One region of the Sulfitobacter sp. LC.270.F.C4 genome, then DNA from elsewhere that is predicted to be linked to it. Evidence: riboswitches for the same ligand, from Rfam matches in the RefSeq annotation. Region 1 holds a riboswitch; the other holds the start of a gene.
The links. A riboswitch is a leader RNA that binds a small molecule or an ion and turns the genes downstream of it on or off. The one in region 1 is predicted to bind thiamine pyrophosphate.
Positions count from the first base shown of each region.

Region 2: it holds a riboswitch for thiamine pyrophosphate, as region 1 does, so the genes downstream of both, thiB (thiamine ABC transporter substrate binding subunit) here and thiD (bifunctional hydroxymethylpyrimidine kinase/phosphomethylpyrimidine kinase) in region 1, are expected to answer to the same signal.

Region 1 is NZ_CP136692.1:2,408,436-2,412,797, forward strand. It holds gene R1T45_RS15640 (error-prone DNA polymerase) at 1-2,225, shown strand, start outside; TPP riboswitch at 2,337-2,433, shown strand; gene thiD (bifunctional hydroxymethylpyrimidine kinase/phosphomethylpyrimidine kinase) at 2,500-3,303, shown strand; gene R1T45_RS15650 (FAD-dependent oxidoreductase) at 3,296-4,276, shown strand; gene thiS (sulfur carrier protein ThiS) at 4,266-4,362, shown strand, end outside.
Region 2 is NZ_CP136692.1:508,007-512,368, reverse strand. It holds gene R1T45_RS06275 (thiamine/thiamine pyrophosphate ABC transporter permease ThiP) at 1-1,342, opposite strand, end outside; gene thiB (thiamine ABC transporter substrate binding subunit) at 1,318-2,295, opposite strand; TPP riboswitch at 2,330-2,431, opposite strand; gene aroC (chorismate synthase) at 2,524-3,633, shown strand; gene R1T45_RS06260 (DMT family transporter) at 3,644-4,362, shown strand, end outside.

The DNA.
Region 1 (4,362 bases):
ACTCCGCCGTCTGCTTCTGCCTCGGCATCACCTCGGTCGACCCGGCGGTGCACAACCTGCTGTTCGAGCGGTTCCTCAGCGAAGAACGCGATGAGCCGCCCGACATCGACGTGGATTTCGAGCATGAGCGGCGCGAAGAGGTCATCCAATACATGTACGGCAAATATGGCCGCCACCGCGCCGGGCTTTGCGCCACGGTGATCCACTACCGCCCACGCTCGGCCATTCGCGAGGTCGGCAAGGCGATGGGGCTCAGCGAGGACGTAACTTCGAAACTTGCGGGCACGATCTGGGGCAGTTTCGAGGGCCAGATGGACGATGACCGCGCCCGCGAGGCGGGGCTGGACCTGTCAGATCCCTATCTGCGCATGGTGCTGAAACTGGCCTCCCAGATGATCGGCATGCCGCGCCACCTGAGCCAACACGTCGGCGGTTTCATCCTCACCGAGCGCCCCCTGACCGAGATCGTGCCGATCGGCAACGGCGCCATGCCCGAGCGCAGTTTCATCGAATGGGACAAGGACGACATCGACGCGCTGCAAATCTTCAAGGTCGATATCCTCGCCCTTGGCATGCTCACCTGTATCGCCAAATGCTTTGATCTGATCGAGGCGCATTACGACCGCCCGCTGGAACTGGCCACCGTCCCGGTGGAGGATCACGAGGACGACGCCACCGGGCGACCCACCTACGACATGCTCTGCCGCGGCGACAGTCTGGGCGTCTTTCAGGTCGAAAGCCGCGCGCAGATGGCCATGCTGCCAAAACTGCGCCCCCGCGTGTTCTATGATCTGGTGATCGAAGTCGCCATCGTCCGCCCCGGCCCCATTCAGGGCGACATGGTCCACCCCTACCTGCGCCGCCGCCAGGGGATGGAGAGCGTCGTCTACCCCGCCCCCGGCCCGGCCTATCCGCAGGATGAGCTGTTCAGCATCCTCAGCCGGACGCTGGGCGTGCCGATCTTTCAAGAACAGGCGATGAAAATCTCCATCGACGCGGCACAGTTTTCCCCGACCGAGGCCAATGAGCTGCGCAAGGCCATGGCCACCTTCCGCTCGCGCGGGACGATTGAAAAGCTACAAGACAAGATGGTGGGCCGGATGACCAACCGCGGCTATGACCCGGTCTTTGCGCAGCGCTGTTTTGACCAGATCAAGGGGTTCGGCGAATATGGTTTCCCCGAGAGCCATGCGGCGAGTTTTGCCAAGCTGGTCTATGTCTCGTCTTGGATGAAATGCCACTACCCGGCGGCCTTTGCCTGCGCGCTGCTGAACTCGCAGCCGATGGGGTTTTACGCCCCCGCCCAGATCGTGCGCGACGCCCGCGAGCATCAGGTCGAGGTGCGCGCGGTTGATGTGAATTACTCCGACTGGAACTGCACGCTGGAGCCCTGCGGCGACGGTTTTGCCCTGCGGCTGGGGCTGCGCATGGTGGACGGGTTGCAGGAAAAAGCCGCCGCGCGGATCATGGACCGGCGCGAGGCGCCTTTTGCGGATGTCGAAGACCTCAAGTCTCGCGCCGGGCTCGATGCCAAGGCGATCCGTCAACTGGCCGCCGCCGACACGATGCGCAGCATGGGGATCGACCGACGTCAGGCGCTGTGGCAGGCCCAAGGGCTGCGCGACGCGCCCGCCTTGCCGATCTTTGATCATGCCGAAGCCGCGTCTCAGGGGCCGGAGCCTGAGGTGACGCTGCCAGTGATGCCGAAAGCCGAACAGGTCGTGGCCGACTACCAAACGCTGCGCCTGTCGCTGAAGGCGCATCCGATGTCCTTTTACCGCTCCAGCCTCGCCGCGCAGGGGTTTGCTTCGGCCCGCGATTTGGGGCGAATGGGCCACGGGCGGCGGGTCAAGCTCGCCGGGCTGGTGCTGGTGCGGCAAAAGCCGGGCAGCGCCAAGGGGGTCTGTTTCATCACGCTGGAGGATGAATGCGGCGTGGCGAACCTCGTGATCTGGCCCAATATGTTCAAGCTTTACCGCCCCACGATCATGGCCGCGCGGCTGCTGGTGGTCGAAGGGCGCGTGCAGACCGACGGGCGGGTGATCCATGTGGTGGCCGACCGGCTTGAGGACCGCTCTGACAGGCTTGCATCGCTGTCGGACGCACCGATGCCCGGCATCACCACGCGGGGTGATCACCCGACCCATCCGCTGCCCGGTCAGGTGGCGATGCATAGCCATCCGCGCGACGCGCGTGTGATCCCGAAGTCGCGGGATTTTCATTAACGAATCTTCATTTCTTTGATGAAGTATGAGTCGCAAATAGTTGACATAAAACGACAACCAATAAATTAACCATCACCAGTTGACCCTGCCAGCCCGCCTCGCTAGCCTGCCCGAAATCCGTTGGGGTGCCGCAAGGCTGAGAGGTGAAAACCGACCCATCGAACCTGATCCGGGTCGTACCGGCGTAGGGAACGGAACCAAGCATCGGCCCCATGCGGCCCGTCGTTTATCCCGTATCCACACGCCCTTGGCCCATCTAACACATGGGGGCCAAATGGCGTTTCAAGCACTAACGATTGCGGGGTCCGACAGCGGCGGCGGGGCGGGGATTCAGGCCGATCTCAAGACCTTCAGCGCGCTTGGCGTTTACGGGGCCAGCGTGCTCACCGCCGTGACCGCGCAGAACACCTGCGCGGTGACCGGGGTCGAGATGATCTCCCCCAAAATGATCCGCGCACAGATGGCGGCGGTCTTTGACGATCTGGCGATCGGTGCGGTGAAAATCGGCATGTTGGGCGATCCTGAAACGATCACCGCCGTGGCCGAGGGGCTGACGGGCTGCGCCGCGCCTGTGGTACTCGACCCGGTGATGGTGGCAAAATCCGGCGATGCGCTGCTCTCTGCCGAGGCCGTGGCGACCCTGCGTGACCGGATGCTCCCCTTGGCCCATGTACTAACGCCAAACCTGCCCGAGGCCGCACGGCTGCTGGACAGGCCGGAAGCTACCGATGAGGCCGCCATGTTGGAACAGGGCCGCGCCCTGCTCTCTGCCGGTCCCGGCGCGGTGCTGATGAAGGGCGGGCATGGCAAGGGGGAAACCTGTGTGGACCTGCTGATTTCAGAGGCCGACACCCTGCGCCTTTCCGCGCCCCGCCAGCACACCGCCAACACCCACGGCACCGGCTGCACCCTTTCTGCCGCCATCGCCGCGGGGCTGGCGCGGGGGCAAACGTTGCCGCAGGCCGTGCAGGCTGCGCATGCCTATCTGCAACGCGCCATTGCCGCTGCCGACACCCTCAACATCGGCAGTGGCCACGGCCCGGTGCATCATTTCCACGCGGTTTGGCCCCATGAGTGACGTCACCATCATCGGCGCAGGCGTTGCGGGGCTTTGGGCCGCGCGGGCCTGTCTGGCGCAGGGGCTGCGGCCCCGGTTGGTCGACCGCAAAGGCACGCCCGGGCCGCATGGCTGTTCATGGTGGGCGGGCGGGATGCTCGCGCCCTTCTGCGAAGGCGCGCTGAGCGAGCCTGCGGTGGTGACCAACGGGCGGCGTGCCGCGGCGCTCTGGTCTGAGATCACCGAGGTCACCCATAGGGGCACACTGGTCCTCGCCCCGGAACGGGACCGCGCTGAAATCCAGCGGTTCGCCGACCGGACCGACGGCCACACCCCTTGCGACGCCGAGGCCATCGCGGCGGTCGAGCCCGAGCTTACCGGGCGTCATCGGCGCGGGCTGTTCTTTGAGGAGGAAGCGCACCTGAACCCGCGCCAAGCCCTGCATGATCTTACCCAAACGCTCGCCGCCCATGGGGTGAAGGTCGAGCCCACGCCCCTCACCCCATCCAAGGTCGCAGGCCCGGTGATCGACTGCCGTGGCATGGCCGCCAGCGCCGACCTACCCGGCCTGCGGGCGGTGCGCGGCGAGATGATCTTGCTGCGCGCGCCTGAGATCACCCTCACCCGCCCGATCCGCCTGCTGCACCCGCGCCACCCGCTCTATGTGGTGCCGCGCGGGAACGGAATTTATATGCTGGGCGCGACCCAGATCGAAAGCGCCAGTCGCGCCCAAATGACCGCGCGCTCGGCGCTGGAACTGCTCTCGGCGGCCTATGCGCTCGACCCGCGCTTTGCCGAAGGCGAGATCATTGAGATGGGCGCCGACCTGCGCCCCGCCTTTGCCGACAACCTTCCCGGCATCGTGCAACGCGGCGCAGTGCTGCATCTTAACGGATTGTTTCGGCACGGGTTTCTCATGGCACCGGCCTTGGCAGAACAGGCCGCGGCCTTTCTTGCAACAGCGACAACAGGGGATTTATTCCGTGAAAATTGAAGTGAACGGCGAAGCGCGTGAGGTCACTGCCACGCAGCTTAACGCGGTCTTGGTGGAGCTTGGCTGGGGCGAAGCCAAGGTCGCCA
Region 2 (4,362 bases), 1.6 Mb from region 1:
CAAAGCCCAGTTGTGGACGCAAGCGCGGCAAGACCAACAGACGCCAAAGCGCCCAACCATTCATGCCGAGGGTCTGCGTCAGCGGGCCATAATCCTGCAACGTCTCACGTAGCCGCGGCACCAGAATGCGCAGCACGAAGGGCAGCGCCATCAGCGCGTTCACCAAGGCCGTGACCGGCAGGCTCAGCCGTGCGGGCTCCAGCACCGGATTGATCATGATGAACCACCCCGTGCCAATCATCAGCGGCGAGGCGGCCAAACCCATCAGGCCAATCGCCTCCACCCCGCCGCGCCGCCGGGTGGCGATCCAACCCGCCATCGGTAAGGCCAGTGTGGCAAGTACCATCACGCTGAGGCCCGCAACCAGACTGCTATTCAACGTGGCCTGCCAAACCGAGGGTGGCAACTGCCCTACCCCCGCCAAACCACGCAGCACCACAGCCCCCAGTGGCAGCAGCAGAAACAGCGCCGCCAACGTGATAACGACGATATCCAACGCTCGCTGCCCCCCGCCCCGCGCATCCCAGCGGCGCAGGGGGCGGTCCAGCCCGCCGCCCAGGCTGATCGGCGGGATCAGCCAAAGTGCCGCAACCGCCGCAGCACCGGCGAGCACAAGCTGCACCACCGACAAAAGTGCCGCCCGCCCAAGGTCAAAATCAAACCGAAACGCCTGATAGATCGCCAGCTCGATCGTCGTCGCGCGTGGCCCGCCACCCAGTGTCAGGGCCACGGCAAAACTGGTCAGACAAATCACGAAGATCAGCGCCGCCACGCCGGGCAGCACCTGCCGCAGCATCGGCCATTCCAGCGCCAGAAACAGCGCCCGCGGCGTCATTTGTAGCTGCCCGGCCAGTCGAAACCGCTCGGACGGTATGCTCTGCCAGCCTTGCAGCAAAAGCCGTGTCGCCAGCGGAAGATTAAAGAAAACATGGGCCAGAACGACCCCATGCAGCCCGTAGATCGACACGGGCGGCAGGCCCAGAGCCGCGCCAAATTGGTTCAGCACGCCCGAGCGGCCAAAGACCGTCAGCAGCCCCAGAACCGCCACGATAACCGGCAGAATAAACGGCGCGCCGAGCAGGGTGATCAGCGCCCCACGCCCCCAAAACCGCCGCCGCGCCAAGGCCCGCGCGACCGGCACCGCCAGCAGCACAGACAGCACCGCCGACCACACCGCCTGCGTGACGGTAAAACGCACCGCCGCCCAGTCCGCCGCGCCGAGCCCCGCCGCCACATCGGCTGCCATGAAAACGGCAACCAACGCAGCAAGGATCAGGCCCGCGACCAGTGCGGCGGCGAAAAGCCCCGTCCTGCCGCTTAGCGCGACAGCGCGGTCAGCCATTCGTCCAAAGCCTCTTCACGGAGCGCGGGGACTTCGCCGTTCGGCACCAACAGCGCCTTGCCGGGTTGGATCATACCGTCGAACCCTTCGGGCAAACCGCCTTCAGGCGTCACGGCGGGGTACATCCAGTTGGTCGTCGGCAGCACCGATTGCGCGGCATCAGAGACGAGGTATTGCAGGAACTGATCCGCCAGTTCCGGCTGATCCGACCCTGCGAGCTTTCCCGCCACTTCGATCTGCATGTAGTGGCCTTCGTCAAACAGCGCCGCTGTCTTGCTGTCGTCTTCCTCGGCAATTAGGTGATAGGCGGGGGAAGTCGTGTAGCTCAGCACCATGTCGGCCTCGCCTTCGAGGAACAGACCGTAGGCTTCGGACCAGCCTTTGGTGACGGTCACGACGTTATCGGCCAACCCCGCCCAAACCTCGGGCGCTTCATCGCCATAGGCCGCTTTGACCCACATCAGCAGCCCCAAACCGGGCGTCGAAGAACGCGGGTCTTGGATCACGATCTTCAAATCGCTCTCAGCCAGCGCTTTGAAATCTCCGGGCGCGTCCAGATCGGTGCCGTGGACAAATGCGAAATAGCCCCAGTCATAGGGCACGAAAACTTCGTCTTCCCAAGTGATCGGCAGGTCATAGTCGGCCTGCAATCCGCTCGGCGCAAACAGCTCGGTCTCTTTCGCGGCGGCGACAAGGCTGGTGTCGAGCCCCAGCACGATATCCGCGTCCGACCGCGCGCCTTCAAGCTTCAGCCGCGCCAAAAGGGCCGCGCCATCGCCCATGCCGACGAATTTCAGGTCGCAACCGCATTCGGCCTCGAACCCCTCTTCGATGGCCGGGCCGGGCCCCCATTCGGTGACGAAACTGTCGTAGGTATAGACCGTCAATTCAGGCGTTTCGGCCCATGCAGCCGATGCGCCCAAGACGCCCGCAGCAAGTGTAAGATACTTCATTGCATCCTCCTTTTGCGGCGAAAGGTAAAAGGTGGATGTCTGTCCGGACCTTCCCTCCGCCGGTGTTAACCGGTTCAGGTTCAACGGGTCCGCACAACACGTACATCTCAGCCCAAAGGCCCCCCGAGGTAGCGTCAGGGGTAGATGCCCCCCACACAATTGGCAAGGCAAATCCCCTTGAGGCAGGGCGCTGCCCCGGCTAAGGGTTTGACAACAGGAGGTCCGCCCATGTCGATCAACAGCTTTGGCCATCTTTACCGGGTCACCACATGGGGCGAAAGCCACGGTCCCGCCCTTGGCGCCACGATTGATGGCTGCCCCCCCGGCGTGCCGATTGACGAGGGCATGATCCAGCAGTGGTTGGACAAGCGCAAACCGGGCCAGAACAAATACACCACGCAGCGGCGTGAGGCGGATGAGGTGCGGATTCTGTCGGGCACCTTCGAGGGCGTCACCACCGGCACCCCGATCCAACTGATGATCGAAAACACTGATCAGCGCTCCAAAGACTACGGCGACATCAAGGACAAGTTCCGCCCCGGTCATGCCGACATCACCTATTTCCAGAAATACGGCATCCGCGACTATCGCGGGGGTGGGCGTTCCTCGGCCCGCGAAACGGCGGCGCGGGTGGCGGCGGGTGGTCTGGCGCGCGAGGCGATCAAGGCGCTGGCCCCGAACCTGCAGATCACCGGCTATATGGTGCAGATGGGGCCGCATAAGATCGACCGTGATGCCTTTGACTGGGGCCAGATCGACCAAAACCCCTTTTGGGTGCCCGACGCCAAGGCGGCCAGAGACTGGGCCAACTACCTCGACGGGCTGCGCAAGTCCGGCAGCAGCGTGGGTGCGATCATCGAAGTCACCGCGCGCGGCGTGCCTGCGGGGCTCGGCGCGCCGGTTTACGGCAAGCTCGACACCGATCTGGCCGCCGCGATGATGAGCATCAATGCCGTCAAAGGCGTGGAGATTGGCGAAGGCATGTCAGCCGCGATGCTGACGGGCGAGCTGAACGCGGATGAGATCACCATGGGGCCGGAGGGGCCGGAGTATTCCTCCAACCACGCGGGCGGTATCTTGGGCGGGATCAGCACCGGGCAGGATGTCGTGGTGCGTTTTGCGGTGAAGCCGACCTCAAGCATCCTGACCACGCGGCGTACCATCACCAAACAGGGCGAAGAGACCGAGATCATCACCAAGGGCCGCCACGACCCCTGCGTCGGCATCCGCGCCGTGCCGGTAGGCGAGGCGATGATGGCCTGTGTGCTGCTGGATCACCTGTTGCTGCACCGCGGGCAGATCGGCACCAACCGCGGACTGATCGGCCCCGAAGCATGAGGACCAGAGTATGAAAGTCGATGATTTCTCCGCCCGCCCTGCCCTTGGCGTCGGGCTGAAAATCACGGCGATCCTGCTCTTTACCTGCATGTCTGCGATCATCAAATCGCTGGCCGACGAAGTCCCTGCAGGCGAGTCTGTCTTCTTCCGCTCCTTCTTTGCCATTCCGGTGATCCTGATTTGGCTGGCGCAACGCGGCAAACTGAAAAGCGGGCTTAAGACCAAGAACCCGATGGGCCATGTCTGGCGCGGGCTGTTTGGCACCACGGCGATGGGGCTGACCTTCACCGGCCTTGGCCTGCTGCCCCTGCCCGAGGTCACCGCTATCGGTTTCGCCACGCCGATCTTTACCGTCATCCTCGCCGCCGTATTGCTGGGCGAACAAATCCGTCTGATCCGGGTCACCGCTGTCGCGGTCGGGCTGGTGGGCGTGATGATCATCCTCTGGCCGCGTTTCAGCAATATCGGCACCATGGAGCAGACGGCCACCATTGGCGCACTGTTGATCCTAATGGCGACGATGGTGCGCAGCCTTGTGCAGATCCACATCCGGCAATTGGTGCAGAACGAAGACACGGCGGCGATCGTCTTTTACTTTTCCGTCACTGCATCGGTCTTGGCGCTTTTCACCCTGCCCTTCGGCTGGGTCATGCCTGATCTGCAAACCTTTGGCTTGCTGGTGTTGGCAGGGTTAATCGGCGGAGTGGCGCAGATTCTTATCACCTCGGC